3 regions of the Proteus faecis genome follow, and region 3 is predicted to be linked to each of the others. Evidence: predicted binding sites of a transcription regulator. Region 3 holds the regulator's gene; each other region holds the start of a gene.
The links. Region 3 encodes CRP, which controls carbon source genes, mostly activating them, when cyclic AMP is high. Its sites were predicted from a motif close to ATGTGANNNNNNTCACAT; they were not measured.
Positions count from the first base shown of each region.

Region 1: the regulator CRP is predicted to act here: its motif matches at 4,125-4,142, upstream of msrB (peptide-methionine (R)-S-oxide reductase MsrB).
Region 2: the regulator CRP is predicted to act here: its motif matches at 3,279-3,296, upstream of deoC (deoxyribose-phosphate aldolase).

Region 1 covers NZ_JASVWV010000004.1:242,228-249,675, reverse strand. The annotation lists gene hypF (carbamoyltransferase HypF) at 1-975, shown strand, start outside; gene QSH13_RS08190 (MipA/OmpV family protein) at 1,070-1,822, shown strand; gene QSH13_RS08185 (D-hexose-6-phosphate mutarotase) at 1,922-2,806, opposite strand; gene gapA (glyceraldehyde-3-phosphate dehydrogenase) at 2,921-3,916, opposite strand; gene msrB (peptide-methionine (R)-S-oxide reductase MsrB) at 4,260-4,697, shown strand; gene QSH13_RS08170 (YeaC family protein) at 4,778-5,059, shown strand; gene pncA (bifunctional nicotinamidase/pyrazinamidase) at 5,173-5,817, opposite strand; gene ansA (asparaginase) at 5,840-6,862, opposite strand; gene sppA (signal peptide peptidase SppA) at 7,107-7,448, opposite strand, start outside.
Region 2 covers NZ_JASVWV010000029.1:646-8,093, forward strand. The annotation lists gene QSH13_RS17910 (patatin-like phospholipase family protein) at 1-643, shown strand, start outside; gene QSH13_RS17915 (TatD family hydrolase) at 636-1,418, shown strand; gene QSH13_RS17920 (NupC/NupG family nucleoside CNT transporter) at 1,707-3,008, shown strand; gene deoC (deoxyribose-phosphate aldolase) at 3,529-4,308, shown strand; gene deoA (thymidine phosphorylase) at 4,379-5,701, shown strand; gene deoB (phosphopentomutase) at 5,768-6,994, shown strand; gene deoD (purine-nucleoside phosphorylase) at 7,072-7,448, shown strand, end outside.
Region 3 covers NZ_JASVWV010000006.1:200,645-208,092, reverse strand. The annotation lists gene QSH13_RS10380 (phosphoribulokinase) at 1-146, shown strand, start outside; gene QSH13_RS10375 (OsmC family protein) at 236-643, opposite strand; gene crp (cAMP-activated global transcriptional regulator CRP) at 956-1,588, shown strand; gene argD (bifunctional acetylornithine/succinyldiaminopimelate transaminase) at 1,681-2,895, opposite strand; gene QSH13_RS10360 (aminodeoxychorismate synthase component II) at 3,013-3,588, opposite strand; gene ppiA (peptidylprolyl isomerase A) at 3,962-4,531, opposite strand; gene yihA (ribosome biogenesis GTP-binding protein YihA/YsxC) at 4,802-5,434, shown strand; gene spfP (small protein SpfP) at 5,585-5,632, opposite strand; gene def (peptide deformylase) at 5,919-6,437, shown strand; gene polA (DNA polymerase I) at 6,528-7,448, opposite strand, start outside.

The DNA of each region.
Region 1 (7,448 bases), on a different contig from region 3:
GTAAAATCGTTGGTTCTTTTCCAACAAATTTATCGGTTTACACCTAAAGCTATAGCAATAGATGCACATCCTAACTACATCAGTCATCAGTTGGGTAAGCAGTTTGCTCAAGAACAAAATATTTCTGTTATTGAAGTCTCTCATCACCATGCACATATTGTTTCTTGCCTTGCAGAACATGGCCATACTCATCGACAAGGTGCTGTCATTGGTATTGCTCTTGATGGATTAGGTTTTGGGCAAGATGGCTCGTTATGGGGGGGGGAATGTCTGCTGGTGGACTATAAAAGCTCAGAGCGGATTGGTGGACTTCCAGCTGTTGCGATGCCCGGAGGTAATCTTGCCTCTATTCAACCTTGGCGAAACTGGTTCGCACATTTAGCTACTTTTTCTAAAGATTGGCGAGGTAGTGTGATTGCCCAAATGATACCTAACCATGATTTACAGATATTAAGTAAGGCCTTAGAACGTGGCTTAAACTCACCTAAAGCCTCTTCTTGTGGCCGTTTTTTTGATGCGGTTTCGGCATCATTAGGATTAGCGCCTAAAGAAATAAGCTGGGAAGGTGAAGCCGCCTGTTATCTACAAACTGCTGCATTAGCATGTCATAAAGAAAAACAGGCAGAAATAATTGAGCGATATGGGCATTTGATGCCTGTAAAAAATAGTGTGCTTGATTTGGGCGTTTTTTGGTCGCAATGGGAAAGTATAAAGCTTAATGTTAGTGAAAAGGCATGGCTATTTCATTATTTATTAGCTGAAAGTTTGGGCGATATTGCATTGCAATATGCAGATAAATACCAGATTGATACCGTTGTACTAACAGGAGGGGTATTAAATAATACATTACTCAAACGCCTGTTTAAGAAAAAATTAAACAATAAAAAAGTACTCGCCCCTAAGATATTACCAGCAGGAGACGGTGGTATTGCATTAGGGCAAGCACTGATTGCTACACATTTAATGCAAAACTAAAATGATTATAGGTAAAATAATAATAATTTTAGTTATTTGTGACTGAAATAGGTTTTTGGTTGCTACTTTATTAATGACAATATGGAAAATCATCGTGAGTAATAAGAAGATTATTATTTCTTTAGCTGTTATCGCAGGGCTTAGCACGCCAGCAGCATTTGCTGGAGAATGGTCAATAGGTGGTTCAGTCTTAGCGCAAGTCACGCCTTATAAAGGGGCTAAATCAAAAGATTATTTATTGCCAGTACCTCAAGTTAATTACCAATCAGAGAATTTTTATTTTGCGACGTTAGCTGCGGGATATTACCTGTGGAATACACCCAAAGATCAACTCTCTGTTGATTTACACTATTATCCTCAGGCTTATAAACCAAGCGATAGTGACGACGAGCAAATGAAAAAACTGAATCGTCGTCGTGACACAATGATGGGTGGCTTTACTTATAAACACCATGAATCATGGGGTAGCTTAAGAGCAATCGTATCGGGTGATATGTTAGGCAAAAGTAATGGCATTATCGCTGATGCTGCTTATTTATATCCTTTCAAATTGGGTAACTGGTCTTTACAACCTGGTGCAGGTGTTGTTTGGGAAAATAAAAAGCAAAACCGTTATGCTTATGGAATTAGCCAAGCAGAATCACAACGCAGTGGTTTAGCAGAATATACGCCAAATGATAGCTGGAGACCTTATTTTGAAATCTCAGCTAACTATAAATTTGCAGAAAAATGGAATTTCTTTGCGATGGGACGTATCGACCATTTACCAAGTGAAGTGAAAGATAGCCCTATGGTGAATAAATCTGTGACTGCAATTATGTGGACTGGTGTGACTTACACATTCTAACTAGCTAAAATCTAATTAGAATTTAGTGAGATTTACAATAATAAAAAAGCTTCGATTTAAATTCGAAGCTTTTTTATTGTGTTAGATATCGGCAATAGTTTATTTTTCAGCTATATTTTTACGAACACGAACGACCAGAGATAAACGACCAGGATGAACGTTATCTGGTTTTAATGGTTGGTGAATACGAGCAGTTTCTACACAAGCCATTTTACGATAGCCACCTGTGCTCATATCTTTCATTGAGCTTGCAAGCTCTGCACCGGGATTCCAGCACACGACATCACTATGATGGTAATGGTGAACTTCAATCGTACGATCCCAACCGTCATCATGAATAAGATTAAAATCTTCAGGCTCAGTATACAGCCTGTCAGTACGCCCATTAAAGCGCAATGAGGTTTCATCAGTGTAAACCTCTTTATCTGCCACTGTGTCAATGTAGTGGCTTCCTAGGCCGGTTACAGAAACATTATCAATGTCACTCACATTAAAATAAGAGTGAAGGGCAGCTGTTGCTTCATAATCACCGTAAGATTCTAATTCAACCTCACAGGTTGCTCCTAATTTAAAACGAGCAATAACAGTAAAGGGATGAGGCCAATATTTTTGTGTTTGTTGGTTCTCTTTTAATGTCATGGTGATGAGAACACCATCATCTTGTTCTGTATGTGCACTAAATTCCCAAGGAAGAATTCGCGCAAATCCATGGCTTGGTGTGCCAGCTGAAGCAAACCAAGGCCAGCAAATAGGAATACCGCCACGAATGGCAACGCCAGGAGTGAAGAGAGAGGCCTCACTTACCCAAAATACAGGATGTTCTTGTGCGGGTTGCCAAGCAATTAAATGTGCGCCTTGAAGACTGATAGCTGCGCGTACTTTAGGGTGTGAAATAACAAGAATAGGAAGCTCGCCTAATTGCCGACGACTTAAGTAAGGTGATATTTGTTCAATAATCGGCAAAGAAAAAATTTTCTCATTCATTATCTTATGACCTTATGTCACTGACTATTTCAATACAATAAACTGACTGGCTAGAAAATAAAAGAGCCACCGAAAAGGTGGCTCTAAAAGAAATCGTGACTTTCTAAACTCTAATTATTTAGAGATGTGAGAAATCAGATCCAGAACTTTGTTTGAATAACCAACTTCGTTATCGTACCAAGCAACTAATTTAACAAAGTTGTCGTTCAGAGCGATACCTGCTTTAGCATCAAATACTGAAGTCAGAACTTCGCCATTGAAGTCAGTTGAAACAACTGCATCTTCAGTGTAACCCAGAACGCCTTTCAGTTCACCTTCAGCTGCAGCTTTGATAGCGTCACAGATTTGAGCGTAAGTTGCTGGTTTTTCCAGACGTGCAGTCAGGTCAACAACAGAAACGTTAGGAGTAGGAACACGGAAAGACATACCAGTCAGTTTGCCGTTCAGCTCAGGAATAACTTTACCTACAGCTTTAGCTGCACCAGTTGATGATGGGATGATGTTTTGAGAAGCACCACGACCACCACGCCAGTCTTTTGCAGATGGACCATCAACAGTACGTTGAGTTGCAGTTGTTGCGTGAACAGTAGTCATCAGACCTTCAACGATACCGAAGTTGTCGTTGATAACTTTAGCTAAAGGCGCTAAGCAGTTAGTAGTACAAGATGCGTTAGAAACGATGTCTTGGCCTGCGTATGATTTATGGTTTACGCCCATAACGAACATTGGAGTGCTGTCTTTTGAAGGACCAGTCAGAACAACTTTTTTCGCACCAGCTTGGATGTGTTTACGAGCAGTTTCGTCAGTTAAGAACAGACCGGTTGCTTCTGCAACAACATCAGCACCGACTTCGTTCCATTTCAGATTTGCTGGATCTTTTTCTGAAGTTACGCGGATGGTTTTACCATTAACAACGAGGTGGCCATCTTTTACTTCAACAGTACCGTTGAAACGGCCATGAGTTGAATCGTATTTCAGCATGTATGCCATGTAGTCTGCGTCTAACAGATCGTTAATACCTACGATTTCGATATCTGAACGTTCTTGAGCAGCACGGAAAACGATGCGGCCGATACGACCAAAACCATTAATACCTACTTTGATAGTCATATGTATTCCACCAGCTTTAATTTAGTGAATTAAAAAGTTGATTCTAAAGTTACCAAAACCGCGCCAATCGTCAAGCGGAATCGTGTCAATAATTGCAAAAAATCAATTAAAAAAACACTTTTCGCTTAAAGATTGGTCGTTTTAGACAAATGTTACGCTGTGTATTATCGGGATCAACGCCGATAAATGAAGTTACCTTTGCTCTGTTATGTGAAACTCATCACATTTCAAAAACTAAAGATTACTCTTAGTGATTTTAGACTATATTTTTCAGATTTGTTGTTAAATCTTTGTTATCATTCACTGTTGTTTTAAAAAGCATTTTTCTGGGCAAGAGGTCTATATGGCAGATAATGAAAAGAAAGTGAATATTTCAAGTAATAACAATCACCTTGATTTATCAACACTCAACGAAATGCAACGTTATGTGACGCAACAACAAGGTACAGAACCTCCATTTAGTGGTAAATTATTACACAATCGTGAAACAGGGATTTATCACTGTTTATGCTGTTCTGCTCCTTTGTTTTATTCAGATACCAAATTTGATGCAGGGTGTGGTTGGCCTAGTTTTTATCAACCCGTTAGTGATGATGCAATTCGTTATGTTGATGATTTTTCTCATAATATGAAGAGAACAGAAATACGTTGCCAACAATGTGATGCACATTTAGGCCATGTTTTTAATGATGGTCCAGCCCCAACAGGGGAGCGTTATTGTGTTAATTCAGCATCTCTTTCATTTACGAATAGTGAAACAGGCGAAAAACAAGCAGGTTAATTTATCGAATTAACAAAATAATAACAACTGAAAAAACGATTCAGCTATTTCAAGTGATTATTTAGCTTATGGAGTAATCAATGGAAGTTAATGAACTTATTTCGATGGTAACACCAGAAATATATCAGCGTATTTCAACCGCAGTTGAACTGGGTAAATGGCCTGATGGCGTTGCATTGACTGCTGAGCAAAAAGAGCATTGTATGCAGATTGTTTTATTATGGCAGGCGAAAAATAACCATACACCTGAACATATGACAGTAGGAACTAATGGGCAAATTACCATGAAGAGCAAACAAGAATTAAAAGCTCAGTTTCAATCTGAACGTTTAGCAACGTTAACGCCAATGGATGATGACTAAAACCAGTGTTAAATGAATAGAATAGAGATAAAAAGGGGATATTTATTAACCAAGTTGGTTAATAGTATCTCCTTTTTCATTTAATGATGATAAAAAACGAAACGACTGCGAAATTATTGATTGTTACGATTAAGCCAATGCGCTGAATCAATTAATGTCGCCCCCTTTGCTTGCATCTCTTCTAGCGCTTTTTCGCTATCGTCATCTTGAATATTTACACCGCGACAACCGTCTGTAATGACTGAGACCTGATATCCTAATAATAACGCATCTAGCACTGTAAATTTGACACAGTAATCTGTAGCAATTCCTAAAATATAAAGATGTTTTATATTGAGCGTCTGTAAAAGTGTGTGTAAGCCTGTTTGATATTCATGGTCGTTATCAAAAAAAGCACTATAACTATCAATAAGGGGGTTTTGCCCTTTATAAATAATGTGATTAATTACTTCTTGGTTTAATTCAGGATGAAATGCAGCACCATAAGAATGTTGTACGCAATGAACTGGCCACCAAACTTGTGGCAATCCATTTAGTGTACCGATTTCTCCCACCATAGTGCCTGAATTTTCAGCAAAACTAAGATGATCGGCTGGATGCCAATCTAAACTGGCGATAATAGGATTTTTAGATTGCTTGAAATTATGAATAAGTTGGTTGGCTGTTTGTATAACCATGTCGCTTTCATTAACAGCTAATGCACCACCTGTACAAAAATCATTTTGTATATCAACCAATAATAGGGCGGAATTTTTCACCAGTTTTACCTTTAGATTAAACTTAGTCGTTATCGTCTAATGTCATTTCACCGCGTAGGTTTTGTTGCATTAGTCGACAGATTTCAGTGTAATTATATTGTTGGCTAAGGAGATAATGCAGTTTAGTTAATGTTGCTTCAAATGTCATATCAAAGCCACTGATCACACCCACTTCCACTAATGCTTGACCTGTTGCATAACCTTCCATATTTACGCGGCCAGAAATACATTGTGTAAGGTTGATAACAACAATACCACGCTCTGTTGCTTCACGTAGGGTAGAAAGGAGAGCTGGGTGTGATGGGGCATTGCCGACACCATAAGAGCGCAATATTAAGGCTTTCACTGGTTGCATCAGGATATTTTTCACCACTTCATCGGAAAGACCCGGATAAATTGTGACAACACCAATAGGCTGAGGCGTAATATTATGTGTAGTAAATTTACCATTTCCTTTTGGAAAAGAATTAATTTTAAATTGTTTAATATTAATGCCAGCTTCGAGTAGCGGTGCGCTATTCGGCGATGCAAAGGCATTAAAACCATCAGCATGTGCTTTTACTGTGCGGTTTCCGCGATACAGCGTGTTATTGAAGAAGAGTGCTACTTCATTAATGGGATGATGTGCAGCGAGATAAAGCGCATTTAATAGGTTTGTTTGTCCGTCAGATCGTAAGGCTTCTAAAGGAATTTGAGAGCCAGTAACGATAATTGGCTTGCTAAGATCCTCAAACATAAAAGAGAGTGCTGATGCGGTAAATGCCATGGTATCAGTGCCATGAAGAATAACGAATCCATCATAGTTGTGATAATTTTCATTTATATCATCAGCGATAGATTGCCAATCTTCTGGTGTGATATTTGAAGAATCAATTAAAGGAAGGTGCTCTTTGATTGTAAAATCAGGCATTTCCTCACGGTGGAATTCTGGCATTTTAGCTAATTGGCGTTGTAAATGTCCTGATACAGGAATATAGCCATGTTCAGAATGTTGCATACCAATAGTACCGCCAGTATAAACAACGTAGATTGATTTCTTTTGCATCAGACAAAGCACTCTTATTAAGCTGTGAGAAATACCTGATTATAGGGAGTTTGCAGAATAAAAAAAGGAAAGGATGCTAAAAAAGAAAATAGAGAACAACTAATATTTTCTTTAAATCATTGTGTTAAAAATAGCGTAGATATAAATGAGTGAATATTGCTCATCAGAGTATTGTGCTATAAAAAGTGAGAAAAAATGGATAAATACACCTGCTCAGTGTGAGCAGGTGTATGAGTGGAAAAGATTATTGAATATCCCCACAAGATAAACAGTACGCATAGCGGTTTAACGGATCGTTCATATTGCGATAAAACTCTGTCTGTGTTTTCACTTCTTTTAAAACAGGTGCAGGTATATACGCTTGTAATGGATCAGGAAGGAGCGCTTTTGCATTAGACGATAAACTCATTATGATCTGCTCTGACAGGCTTAATTCAGGTTTCATCCAATCAACAACAGGTTGGTCAATTTTTGCCATTTTAGCCGCAGCATCAATAGCATCATCAAAATCACCAAACTCATCGACTAAACCTACATTTTTTGCATCTATTCCTACCCACACTCGACCTTGAGCAATACGGTCAAT
Region 2 (7,448 bases), on a different contig from region 3:
TTCTGATAATTTTCAGGCCAATTATTTTCAACCCGATGAAATGACTTGGCTTGAGATAATCAAAGCGTCCAGTGCTATTCCTGCTTTTTATCGTAATGGTGTCTTATTTCATGATGTTGTTTATCATGATGGTGGTATCAGCGATGCTATTCCTGTGAGAGAAGCTTATCGACGAGGTTGTCGTACTATTATCGTTATTCGTACAGTTCCTTCTGAATATCAATACACAACGGAATGGGTTGAACGTATGGGGAAATGGTTTGAAAATAGCCGTTTACAGCGCTTTATGGCGATGGCACAAGTCCATATAGAAACCTATACCGAGACACTTAAATTTATCCAATCTCCACCAGAAGATAGTGTTGTTGTTGAAATATATCCACCAACTACATTGCAATCAAGTGCATTAGGAAGTCGTTTAAGTGCATTAAATCATGATTATCATGTGGGGAGACGTTGTGGGCGCTATTTTCTGGCGACAATTGGTCAACACTTTTCTAAGAAAAAATTCAAACAGCACGATAAAAAAGTCTTTAGTTTGTTTGAAACAGAAGCGAAGGCTGATAAAGCAGAGAATGCTTCTATTATTCAACAAGGAACGCGAAGTATACACCCTGACGTGAGACAAATTCAGAATGAATAAATTTATTGATACTCACTGCCATTTTGATTTTCCCGTTTTTTATGATGATATTGCCAATAGCTTGTCACAAGCGCATCAAGGTCATGTTGAAAAAATAATTATTCCTGCTGTTGCACGTTGGAATTTTGATGTTGTTGCAGAGTTAGCTAATCATTACCATCAATTATATTGTGCATTGGGGTTACACCCTTTATATATTGAAGAGCACACTGAACAGCATCTATTGGAATTAGAACAAAAATTAAAAACAACTTCTCGTTGTGTTGCCATCGGAGAGATAGGGCTTGATGGCTATATGAATAATCCCCAGGCAGAAAAGCAAGAGGCGTTTTTAATCGCACAGCTTAAACTAGCAATTGAATTTGATTTGCCAGTGATCCTGCATTCTCGTAAAACCCACGATAAGTTAAGTGCACTTTTACGCCGTTATGATGTGCCTCGAAAAGGGGTGATCCATGGTTTTTCAGGAAGTTTGCAACAAGCTGAAAAGTTTATTCAGCAAGGCTATTTTATTGGCGTTGGTGGAACCATTACTTATGAGCGAGCACAAAAAACTCGTCGCGCAATTGCCTCGTTACCACTAGAATACCTATTATTAGAGACAGATGCTCCTGATATGCCAGTGAGTGGTTTTCAAGGTGAACCCAATCGCCCAGAACGAATTCAATATATTTTTTCTCAACTCTGTGAGCTACGTCAAGGATCACCTGAGATAATCGCTCAGCAACTCTATTTTAATAGCCTACAATTATTTCGGTTAAAAGATAATATCTAGCTCTTGAATTGAATTTAACTTTACTGGTTAAAATTGAATACATGGTTTGTTAATCGGATGATGTTTTCTCTCTATTCAACCTATTCAATAATGCGGTTTTCCCCTCTTTTTGTGTGATCTACTTCTCATTTGTGACTTTTGTGTTACTTTTTTCAGACCCTATTTGTGATGGATGTTGAGGGTTCTTTTCTTAGACTAGGTATAATTATCTGGCAAAAAGAGTCAATAAGCTCTGGTAAGGGTATTATTGATAATCCATTAAATTTTTATGTGAACAGGGACCCTTCAATGCAACTCATTATGAGCTTGGTCGGAATGGCAACATTAATATTGATAGCCATTCTGTTTTCCAGCAATCGACGTGCAATTAGACTACGTACAGTTGGTGGCGCATTCCTTATTCAGATTGGCTTAGGTGCATTTGTTCTTTATTCTGACGGTGGCCGCGAAGTGCTTATTGCGGTTTCTGAGAGTGTTAAGAATGTTATTGATTACGGCAATAATGGGATGAGTTTCCTCTTTGCGGGCTTAGTATCAGATAAAATGTTCGAATTGTTTGGTGGTGGCGGTTTCGTATTCGCCCTACGCGTACTGCCTGTTATCGTGTTTTTCTCTTCACTAATTGCCGTGTTGTATTACCTTGGCATTATGCAAATCGTCATCAAAATTCTTGGTGGTGGTTTACAAAAAGTACTGGGTACATCACGAACAGAATCTATGTCTGCAACTGCAAATATTTTTGTTGGACAAACAGAAGCACCGCTTGTTGTTCGTCCTTATATTGCAAGAATGACAACCTCAGAACTCTTTGCTGTTATGTGTGGTGGTTTAGCCTCTGTTGCGGGTTCAGTACTTGCTGGATACGCTAGCATGGGCGTACCGTTGGAGTATCTGATTACAGCTTCCTTTATGGCGGCTCCTGGTGGTTTACTCTTTGCTAAATTATTGATCCCTGAAACAGAAACACCAGATGATCAAAAAGATGCACTTGATAAAATGGCAGATGAAGAAAAACCAGCCAATATTATCGATGCGGCAGCAGCGGGGGCCTCTTCAGGTTTACAACTCGCCCTTAACGTCGGTGCTATGTTACTTGCTTTCGTTGCCTTGATTGCATTAGTTAATGGTATTCTTGGTGGCATTGGTGGCTGGTTTGGCTATGAAAACTTCTCATTAGAGTTAGTGCTAGGTTGGATCTTTGCACCAATCGCCTTCCTCATCGGCGTGCCTTGGAGTGAAGCAACTATCGCCGGCTCTTTTATAGGACAAAAAATTGTTATCAATGAGTTCTATGCTTACTCTGAATTTAGTAAATACCTAAAAGAAGACGCAATTGTTGCGGGATCAGGACTTATGGTGCTATCTGATCAAACGAAGATCATTATCTCTTTTGCACTGTGCGGTTTTGCTAATCTCTCTTCTGTTGCTGTATTGTTAGGTGGTTTAGGTGGAATGGCACCAAACCGTCGTAAAGACGTTGCTCGTTTAGGTATGAAAGCAGTACTTGCAGGTACACTTTCTAACTTAATGAGTGCCACGATTGCAGGGTTCTTCTTTGCATTAACGGCAATGGCAGTTGTTGCCGCTTAATTGATTTAATTGTAAAGAGCAGATGGGTAATTTACCTATCTGCTCTTTTATGTTTGTTTTCTGTTGTAATGTTAACTACTTTTAGTATGTGAGATATTTCGCAGATTATATTGAATATGGTCACTGAGATTGTCATTAAATATGTATTACGCTTTTTTGCGTTATAAAGACGACTTAAAAACGGTATTCAAGTAACATTAAACCAGAAAATGACCTAATTGTGATTTACATCACATTTTTATGTCATTGCTTGCAAGTTACATTTGATTAGTGTGACGCAAAGCACATCTAATTGTTCCCTAGCGTGTTCAAATAAGATGTGCTGAAACTTCATGGAATGGCGAAAGCTCAATGACGGGTCGCCGAAGTGAGCATAGCGCGGTGAGAGGGAGCTCAGCTGTCGTTGTGGTATTAAGCTGCAACAACATCTTCAAGGAACCAAGTCCGCTCGCCAACAAATTTAATCGCTAACCTTAAGCGTACGCCCAAAAGGGCTTGAGAAACATCGTTGGAGAGTTTTATGACAGATTTAACCGCTGCAGCGCGCCTTGCGCTGTCTTTGATGGATTTAACTACATTAAATGATGATGACACTGATGCCAAAGTGACGGCATTATGTCATCAAGCTAAAAGCCCAGAAGGCAATACTGCTGCTATTTGTATCTACCCACGTTTTATTCCGTTAGCACGTAAAGTGTTACGCGAACAAGGTACTCCTGACGTCCGTATCGCAACCGTAACTAACTTCCCTCATGGTAATGATGATTTAGATATCGCATTAGCAGAAACCAAAGCCGCATTAGCTTATGGCGCAGATGAGGTTGATGTTGTTTTCCCTTACCGTGCATTGATGGCAGGTAACGAGCAAATCGGTTTTGATATCGTTAAAGCATGTAAAGAAGCTTGTGCAAAAGCTGGCGCTTTACTGAAAGTAATTATTGAAACGGGTGAGCTGAAAGATCCAGCGCTTATCCGTAAAGCATCTGAAATTTCAATCAAAGCAGGTGCAGACTTTATTAAAACCTCCACAGGTAAAGTACCTGTAAATGCAACACTGGAAAGCGCTGAATTAATGATCCAAGTGATCCACGATATGGGCGTTGGCAAAGAAGTTGGTTTCAAACCGGCTGGTGGTGTACGTACCGCTGAAGAAGCTGCTCAATACCTTGCATTGGCTAACCGCATTATGGGTGACAAATGGGTTGATGCCCGTCACTTCCGCTTTGGTGCATCAAGCCTATTAGGTAATTTATTAGCCACTTTAGGTCATGGTGAACAAAAATCATCTAGTGGTTACTAATCCATTCGTGAAATACGCCCACTTTTCATGATAGTGGGCGTTACCAATGCTATAAAACCAGGAGGTTGCAGTGTTTCTTGCCCAAGAGATTATTCGTAAAAAGCGTGATGGTCATCCTTTAACTGAGGAAGAAATTCGTTTTTTCATTAATGGCGTCAGAGATAATACTGTTTCTGAAGGTCAAATTGCTGCATTAGCAATGACTATTTATTTCCACGATATGACAATGCCAGAGCGTGTTGCTTTGACATTAGCCATGCGTGATTCCGGTACAGTACTGAACTGGAAAAGCCTAAATTTAAATGGCCCAATTGTTGATAAACATTCAACGGGTGGTGTAGGTGATGTTACATCCCTGATGTTAGGTCCAATGGTTGCGGCTTGTGGCGGTTATGTTCCTATGATCTCTGGTCGTGGATTAGGCCACACAGGTGGAACATTAGATAAGCTTGAAGCAATTCCAGGCTTTGATATTTTCCCTGATGATGAGAAATTCCGCGACATTATTCGCAATGTTGGCGTTGCTATTATTGGACAGACTAATTCATTAGCACCAGCTGACAAACGCTTTTATGCTACCCGTGATATTACTGCTACAGTTGATTCAATCCCGCTTATCACTGCATCTATTTTAGGTAAAAAATTAGCTGAAGGTTTAGATGCATTAGTGATGGATGTTAAAGTGGGCTCGGGTGCCTTTATGCCGACTTATCAAAAATCTGAAGAGCTGGCTGAGTCAATTGTCCAAGTAGCAAATGGCGCAGGCTGTCAAACCACGGCACTGTTAACTGATATGAACGAAGTATTAGCTTCTAGCGCAGGTAATGCGGTTGAAGTTCGTGAAGCTGTTCAATTTTTAACAGGTGAATACCGTAATCCACGTCTATTTGAAGTCACTATGGCGCTGTGTGTTGAAATGTTAGTATCAGGCCGTTTAGCGGATGATCGTCAACAAGCTCGTCAAAAACTACAAGATGTGTTGGATAACGGTAAAGCGGCAGAAGTCTTTGGTCGTATGGTTGCCGCGCAGAAAGGCCCAACTGATTTTGTTGAAAACTACAATAAATACCTGCCAACTGCGGTATTAAGTAAACCTGTATTCGCTGAGAAAGCTGGGTTCATCACAGAAATGGATACACGCGCATTAGGTATGTCAGTTGTGACATTGGGTGGTGGTCGCCGTAAAGCGACTGATGCTATTGATTACAGTGTTGGCTTAAGCGACATCGTAGCGCTTGGATCTGAGATCAATACAGATACACCTTTAGCGATGATCCATGCTAACAGTGAAAAATCATGGCAAGAAGCTGCTGCTGAAGTCCGTAAAGCGATGGTAATTGGTGACAGCAAACGCGAAGCTTCACCAATGGTGTACCGCCAAATCAGCGAATAAGAACTCAATGACGATTTATAAGTGACATATCCGTAGCCTACGGAGAATGACACAGGAGAGAGAATTATGAAACGTGTACATATCATGGTATTAGATTCCTTCGGTATCGGTGCTGCCGGTGATGCGGAGAAATTCGGTGACCAAGGTTCAGACACTTTAGGGCATATCGCACAAGCGTTTGCTGAAGGTAAAGCAGATAGAGATGGTCGTAAAGGTCCTCTTCATTTACCTAATCTTTGCCGCTTAGGTCTAGGTAAAGCAGCAGAAGAATCAACGGGCAAGTTCCCTGTTGGTTTAGATAAAAATGCAGAAATTATCGGTGCTTATGGCTACGCGAGTGAAATCTCTTCTGGTAAAGATACTCCGTCAGGCCACTGGGAAATCGCAGGTGTTCCTGTTCTGTTTGATTGGGGATACTTTAAAGAACTGAAAAACTCATTCCCACAAGCGCTGTTAGATAACATCGTTAAGCGTGCAAAATTACCAGGCTACTTAGGTAACTGTCACGCATCTGGTACAGTGATTTTGGATGAACTGGGTGAAGAGCATATGAAAACCGGTAAGCCGATTTTCTATACCTCTGCTGACTCTGTATTCCAAATTGCATGTCATGAAGAAACCTACGGTTTAGATAAATTATATGAGCTGTGTGAAATTGCTCGTGATGAGCTAAACAAAGGTGATTACAATATTGGTCGTGTTATTGCGCGTCCATTTATCGGTGATAAACCGGGTAACTTCTCCCGTACAGGTAATCGTCATGATTTAGCAGTTGAGCCACCAGCACCAACGATGTTGAAAAAACTGGTTGATGAAAAACAAGGTCACGTTGTTTCTATTGGTAAAATTGCTGATATCTACGCAAACGTAGGTATTACTAAGAAAGTGAAAGCAACGGGTATTAATGCTCTGTTTGATGCAACACTTGAAGAAATGAAACTCGCAGGTGACAACACAATTGTATTCACCAACTTTGTTGACTTTGACTCTTCTTACGGTCACCGTCGTGATGCAGTTGGTTATGGTGAAGCACTTGAGTTATTTGACCGTCGTTTACCAGAATTAATGGAACTGGTTAAAGAAGATGACATTCTTATCTTAACAGCAGACCATGGTTGCGACCCAACTTGGCCTGGCTCTGATCATACTCGTGAACACATTCCTGTTCTTGTTTATGGTCCAAAAGTTAAACCTGGTTCATTGGGGCACCGTGAAACCTTTGCTGATATCGGTCAGACTGTTGCTAAATACTTTGGCTTATCTCCTGTCGATTATGGTAAAGCAATGTTTTAATTTTATTTCGGTAGGTATAGCAATATGCCTACCGAATTATATTTAAATAGTAAAAAGATCAATTAAAAGGAAGAATTATGGCTACCCCTCATATTAACGCAGAAATGGGCGATTTTGCTGATGTCGTTTTAATGCCGGGCGACCCGCTTCGTGCTAAATACATCGCTGAAACTTTTTTACAAGACGTCCGTCAAGTAAACAATGTTCGTGGTATGTTAGGTTTTACAGGTACGTATAAAGGCCGTAAAGTTTCTGTTATGGGCCACGGCATGGGTATTCCTTCCTGCTCAATTTACGCAAAAGAATTAATTACAGATTTCGGCGTGAAAGTTATCATCCGTGTGGGTTCATGTGGTGCAGTATTACCAGATGTTGAACTGCGTGATGTTGTTATTGGTATGGGCGCATGTACAGACTCTAAAGTTAACCGTCTGCGTTTCAAAGGCCAAGATTT
Region 3 (7,448 bases):
TTCCCTATTTACTTGCAATGCTACATGGCTCATTTATGTCGACAATAAACACGATTGTTGTACCAGGAGGGAAATTAGGATTAGCGATGGAATTAATTATGGCGCCATTAGTCAAAAAATTATTAAATGGCGAAAAGATAAGTTAACCAAAATAAAAATTATCTCTATAAAAATAATATCCCATTAATTAAGGGATATTATTTTTCAAATTAAACTTTATTTTAAAATATCAAAATTAGTCAGCATTTTTTATTTCAAATGAATGCGTAATATTGGCTGCTTTTCCTAGCATTAAAGAAACAGAACAATATTTTTCTGCCGATAATTGAACCGCTCGTTCTACAATTTTATCCGTTAACTCTTTACCTGAAACAATAAAATGTAAATTGATATCAGTAAATAAACGAGGAGCTTCTTCACGTCGTTCTGATGTTAATTTTACTTCACAATCAGTCACTTGGTGACGACCTTTTCGTAAAATGCTTACAACATCAATAGCGCTACACCCACCCGCAGCAATTAAAACCATTTCCATTGGGCTTGGGGCTTTATCTCCTGAATTCCCATCCATCATAATTTGATGGCCAGATGAAGATTCACCGACAAAAGATAAATCTTCAACCCACTTAACTCTCGCTTCCATTTATTTTCCCCTAAAGATGACAGAAACTAAAAGAGTACATTCTCATAATTCAACTAGCAATTAGCAAATAGGTTTATTATGCTGACTGCGTAAAACGAGACTTAATGCACTAATTGTGTTAAAAACAATATCTGCTTGATGATAGTGGTTAAGATCAATGCATTATTTTCTCATTTATTATAATCTATTCCATATTAACTTACCGTGTTCTCAGGAAGTTAATAGGTAAAGATAGGATTTTTAAGCACGCTGTCTCAAAAGGGAACCTATCCGTTTTGAAAGGCTGCATTTAACGTACAGAGGATAACGCGAATGGTTCTCGGCAAGCCGCAAACAGACCCGACTCTTGAATGGTTTTTGTCACACTGCCATATTCACAAATATCCATCCAAGAGCACGCTGATCCACCAAGGTGAGAAAGCGGAAACACTTTATTATATTGTTAAAGGTTCCGTGGCTGTTCTTATTAAAGATGAAGAAGGAAAAGAGATGATCCTCTCCTACCTAAATCAGGGGGATTTCATCGGTGAACTTGGATTATTTGAAGAAGATCAAGAACGTAGTGCATGGGTTAGAGCAAAAACAGCCTGTGAAGTAGCAGAAATTTCCTATAAAAAATTCCGCCAATTAATTCAGGTTAACCCTGATATTCTGATGCGCCTTTCTGCTCAAATGGCGAACAGATTACAAACGACATCAGAAAAAGTAGGTAATCTTGCTTTCCTTGATGTAACAGGTCGTATTGCACAAACCTTATTAAACTTAGCAAAACAACCCGATGCAATGACGCATCCTGATGGCATGCAAATTAAAATTACACGTCAGGAAATTGGTCAAATCGTTGGTTGTTCACGCGAAACTGTAGGCCGTATTCTGAAAATGTTGGAAGATCAAAACTTGATCTCCGCACACGGTAAAACTATCGTTGTTTACGGGACTCGCTAAGTTTCCCTCTCGAACAAACAATAGCCCATAAAAGGGCTATTGATATACTTTTGTATAAGCCCCATCTTCGTTGATGGGGTTTTTCGTTGATACTACCCTTTTACAAATTCTGCAATAGCCGCTTTTAATGCCACCATTCCTTCTTGTAGCTCTTCTTGAGTAATAATTAACGATGGTGTAAAACGCATCACATCGGCTCCTGCGTTTAACATCATTAAACCATGTTTGGCTGCAAGACCGAGTAACTCTTTGGCTTTACCTTCATATTGCGGTGCCAATTGTGCACCAATCAATAAACCTTGTCCTCGAATTTGCGAAAAGACATTATACGTTTGATTGATTGCCACCAGTTCATCCACAATCCATTGATAACGCTTTTCTACACCTTCAAGTACTTCAGATGTATTAATTAAATCAAATGCAACATTACCCACTGCACAAGCTAATGGATTACCACCATAAGTTGTACCATGAGTCCCTACGCCCATGACAGAAGCTATCTCATCTGTTGTTAACATCGCACTGAGTGGAAAACCACTCCCTAGCGCTTTTGCAGTTGTAATAATATCGGGTGTCACATCATAGTTCATATAGGCGAAAAGCTTACCTGTACGCCCCATACCTGTTTGTACTTCATCAAGGACAAGCAGAGCTTGATGCTTATCGCACAACTCTCGTAGCCCTCTCATAAACTCAGGTGTTGCTGCTGTTACGCCACCTTCACCCTGAACTGGCTCTAAAACAATGGCACATGTGTGATCATCTATTACTGCTTTAACAGCCTCTAAATCATTAAAAGGAACATGTACGATATCAGCGGGCTTAGGGCCAAAACCATCGGCATATTTAGGTTGTCCACCAACAGATACTGTAAACAACGTTCTGCCATGAAATGCATGGTGAAAAGCAATAATTTTAGTTTTATAAGGACTATGGCGAGTGATGGCATAATGGCGAGCCAATTTAAATGCTGCTTCATTCGCTTCTGCGCCAGAATTGGCAAAAAAGACACGTTCTGCAAATGTGTTATCTATTAATTTTTGAGCTAAACGTAATGCAGGTTCATTAGTAAAAATATTACTAACATGCCAAAGTTTTTCACTTTGTTCTTTCAAGGCTTGATTTAGAGCCGGATGAGCATGCCCCAATGCTAAAACAGCAATACCACCAGCAAAATCAATATACGATTTTCCCTGCTGATCCCAAACACGACTCCCCACCCCTTTGACAGGAATAAATTCTGCGGGTGAATAAATTGGCAACATTACTTTATCGTAAGTTGCCCTGTTAATGCTTTGCTTTGTCATTACCCCACCTGATCGTTATTCACATTCAATATGAAAATATAATCACTAAATATGAATAAAAAATCAAATGTGGTTTTGTATAAAAAGACGTTATTTCACTATTTAAATTCTATCCATTTAATATTTAAGGAAATTATTTAATAGCTCATGCCCTTGTTCACTTAAAATACTTTCTGGGTGAAATTGAACCCCTTCAATTGGTAGAGTACGATGGCGAATTCCCATAATTTCATCAACATTTCCATCATGTTGGCTCCATGCCGTCACTTCAAAAGGTACAGGCAATGTTGTCGCATCAATCACTAAAGAGTGGTAACGCGTCACACTTAACGGTCGATTAAGCCCTTTAAAAACACCTTGTTGATTATGATGTATTAATGAATTTTTACCATGCATCACTTCTCGCGCTCTAACAACCGACGCACCAAAAGCTTGCCCTATTGCTTGATGTCCAAGACAAACACCAAGAATAGGAATTTCACCGGCAAACCGCTGTATAGCCTCAAGAGAGATCCCAGCTTCATCAGGAGTACAAGGTCCTGGCGAGATCACAAGATGTGCTGGCATCATCTTTTCTATCTCTTTAAGTCCGATCTCATCGTTACGCTTAACAACAACCTCAGCACCCAATTCACAGAAATACTGATAGAGGTTGTAAGTAAACGAATCGTAATTATCAATAAGTAACAGCATATTAGCCTATCCGACTGATTTTCTTATCATTATCTGTTTTATTACTATTTTAAAGCGAGTGTAGATTTGCCAAAATAGCTCGTTGTTTAACCGACTTGGGTACAACAAAGCCGATTATCATAGCACAGGTATAAAATATGAATAGTAAGCAAGAAAACCTGCTGGTTTATTGCGCAATAACAAGAATGACGATAATTGATGATGAATAGAGTGATTAATAGTGTAATGAATACTTATTGCAGGAGATCACACGAAAAAAAGAAGGATAAAAATATTTTTTTCGTACTAAAACCCCCGGAATGAAAACATTCATTCCGGTTTATATGCTTTCTATCTTATTAGAATAAGTAAATATCCTATCCTAATAATGCGTTTATTGTTTTACAACTTCCGCAGATAAAATAGTGACCGTTTTTACTGGCACATTTTGGTAAGGTCCAATATTCCGAGTCGGTGTTTGTGAAATTTTATCAACTACATCCATTCCTTTCACAACTTTACCAAAAACAGCATAGCCAAAATCACGTTGACCGTGATCTAAAAATGCATTATCAGCCACATTAATAAAGAACTGGCTGGTTGCGCTGTCTTTATCTGACGTGCGCGCCATGGCAATAGAACCTTTTACATTACGTAATCCATTGTCGGCTTCATTTTTAATTGGCGCTCTGGTTTGTTTTTGCTGTAAATCAGCAGTAAAACCACCACCTTGAACCATAAAACCAGGAATAACGCGATGAAAAGTAGTGCCGTTATAGTACCCATCTTCAACATACTGAATAAAATTTTTCGTTGTAATTGGCGCTTTTTTATTATCCAGTGATATTTCAATATTACCTTCAGAGGTGACTAATTTAACGAAGGTTTCTCCCGTTGCCATTGCAAAAGTCGCTGTTGTTAAAGTGCAAGCGGTAACGAAGGTGACAAGAAAACGTTTTAACATGCAGGGATCCTTTACTTTAATAGTCTACAACTTACTTAATATGCAGCGATTCTAATTCGCTGAGGTAAATAGTGCCAATCATTTACCTTTATTTACGCTCAATAAGTCTAATTACGTTATAACAGAGTAAATTTTAATTTTTAATCGCTGTTATAAGTCATTAAATTGCGCCAAAATAGAGCAAATAAATATTTTAGATATTCATTTTCATGCAAAATTGAAATGAGTATGCATGAAAAGCCGCATTATTTCAGAGAGGTTTATACCATAATGACCCAATTTAATTACCAAAAAGCACATTTCATCATCAGTGCACCTGATATCCGTCATTTACCGCCAGATTCAGGAATTGAAATTGCCTTTGCGGGTCGCTCTAATGCCGGTAAATCCAGTGCTTTAAATGCGTTAACCCAACAAAACGGATTAGCCAGAACCAGTAAAACCCCAGGCCGTACTCAATTAATCAACCTTTTTCAAATTGAAGAAGGTTTACGCTTAGTCGATTTACCAGGCTATGGATATGCCCAAGTTCCTGAGGAAATGAAGCGTAAATGGCAACGCTCTTTAGGTGAATACCTACAAAAAAGAGAGTGCTTAAAAGGTGTAGTTATTTTAATGGATATTCGTCATCCATTAAAAGATCTCGATATGCAAATGATTGACTGGGCTGTAGGCTCAGAGCTACCTACTCTCGTTTTACTGACTAAAGCAGATAAACTAGCATCAGGCGCGCGTAAAAAGCAGCTCATGAGCGTACGTGAAGAACTAGCAAATAAAGTAGGTGATATCCGCGTAGAATATTTTTCATCATTGAAAAAAATTGGCATTGATAAACTACGTAACACGCTTAATGAATGGTTTTCAGGCTCAGAAGAGCAACCTATAAATGATGATAACGCCTAATTATCTTCTTTTTCTCAACGATAGCGCTCTGATCTTCTTTTGATAAAAGGGAAATCATTTTTCCCTTTCACTTCTCGCACAAACCATATCAGTGAATTTTAGATAAAAAAATGCCCCAGTCGAAATAAAGTCGACTGGGGCAGCTAATATTCAGCTAAATCCGATTACGTGAAGTAAAAGGTCTGAAAGATAGAACATCTTACCTCTGTACCCTACGAGAGATAATGTACTCTATTTTATTGGTTAATAAAAGCCCTTTTGTAATTTTTTTTCACATGCAGACACGATTCAGCTATGTGTTTATGTATTCAAATCATAAATAAATGTAGTTTAATTACATAATTATGAGACTTTAATCACTCGCGTGAATATGATTAAAAATAGAACAAATCACACAAAAGGTGCGGTTTCTCCTTAATGATTTTGTGATACGCTTATCGCGAGACCGTAGTAAATATGTAATTAGCGATAAAATGAGGTATCCATGGCTGTATTACCGCTCCTGCGTTTTCCAGATGAGCGTCTGCGCAGAGTCGCAGTACCAGTGGAAAAAGTAGATGACGAAATACGCACATTAATCGATAACATGATTGAAACCATGTATGCAGAACGAGGTATTGGCTTAGCAGCACCTCAGGTTAATGTATCTAAACGCATTGTTGTAATTGATGTTTCTGAAAACCGAGATCAACCGATTGCACTTATCAATCCTGAAATTATCAGCACTGAAGATGAAGTGATGGATATGATGGATGGGTGTCTATCTATTCCAGATTCTTTTGCGCCAACACAGCGTTACCGTTTCTTAAAGGTTAAGGCATTGGATAGAAATGGTGATGTAATTGAACTAGAAGCCTCTGATTTGTTTGCAGGCTGCATTCAACATGAGTTAGACCATCTTGATGGTAAACTCTTTATTGACCATTTATCTCCGTTAAAACGTCAACGTATTGAGAAAAAACAGAAGAAATTGAGCAAACTGCTAGACTCACAAGTTGCTTAATTATTCACTTATCTCTTTTTCACATTTTGATAAGTTTTGACATAAAAAAGCTCGGTATTAACCGAGCTTTTTCTTTTAGTACACAGAAAATTAATGTGCTTCATCCCAGTTATTACCAACACCCACTTCAACTTTCAACGGAATAGCTAATTCCATACTACTTTCCATCAATTTATGGATCATGGCGTTTGCGTTTTCTAGGTAAGACTCGCGCACTTCAAACACTAATTCATCATGTACTTGCATAATCATATGCACATCAGCAGGACATTGATTGCAAATCCAATTATCCACAGCGATCATTGCTTTTTTGATAATATCCGCCGCTGTACCTTGCATTGGCGCGTTAATCGCTTCACGCTCTGACGCTTTACGGCGAATTGCATTCTTTGAATTAATTTCTGGTAAATAGAGGCGACGACCATCTAAGGTTTCAACATAGCCTTGTTCAGAAGCTTGTTTACGTGTACGTTCCATATAGTCCAAGACACCAGGATAACGTTCAAAGTAAAGATCCATATAACGCTGAGCTTCTCTTCTCTCAACACCAATCTGTTGTGATAAACCAAATGCACTCATGCCATAAATAAGACCAAAGTTGATCGCTTTCGCACTACGACGTTGTTCAGAGGTTACTTCCTCTAAAGGAATACCAAATACTTCAGATGCCGTTGCACGGTGAATATCTTTACCTTGAGCAAAGGCATCTAACAAACCTTTATCTTGCGATAAATGCGCCATGATCCGTAATTCAATTTGTGAATAGTCGGCAGCCACAATTTTAAAACCTTCACGCGCAATAAATGCTTGGCGAATTCGGCGTCCTTCTTCATTTCTTACTGGGATGTTTTGAAGATTTGGATCACGAGAAGATAAACGCCCCGTTGCCGTCACCGCTTGATGATAGGAAGTATGTACACGTTTCGTTTTGCTATTCACCATTAATGGCAATTTATCCGTATAGGTAGATTTTAGTTTCGCCAGACCACGATGCTCTAAAATTAAACGAGG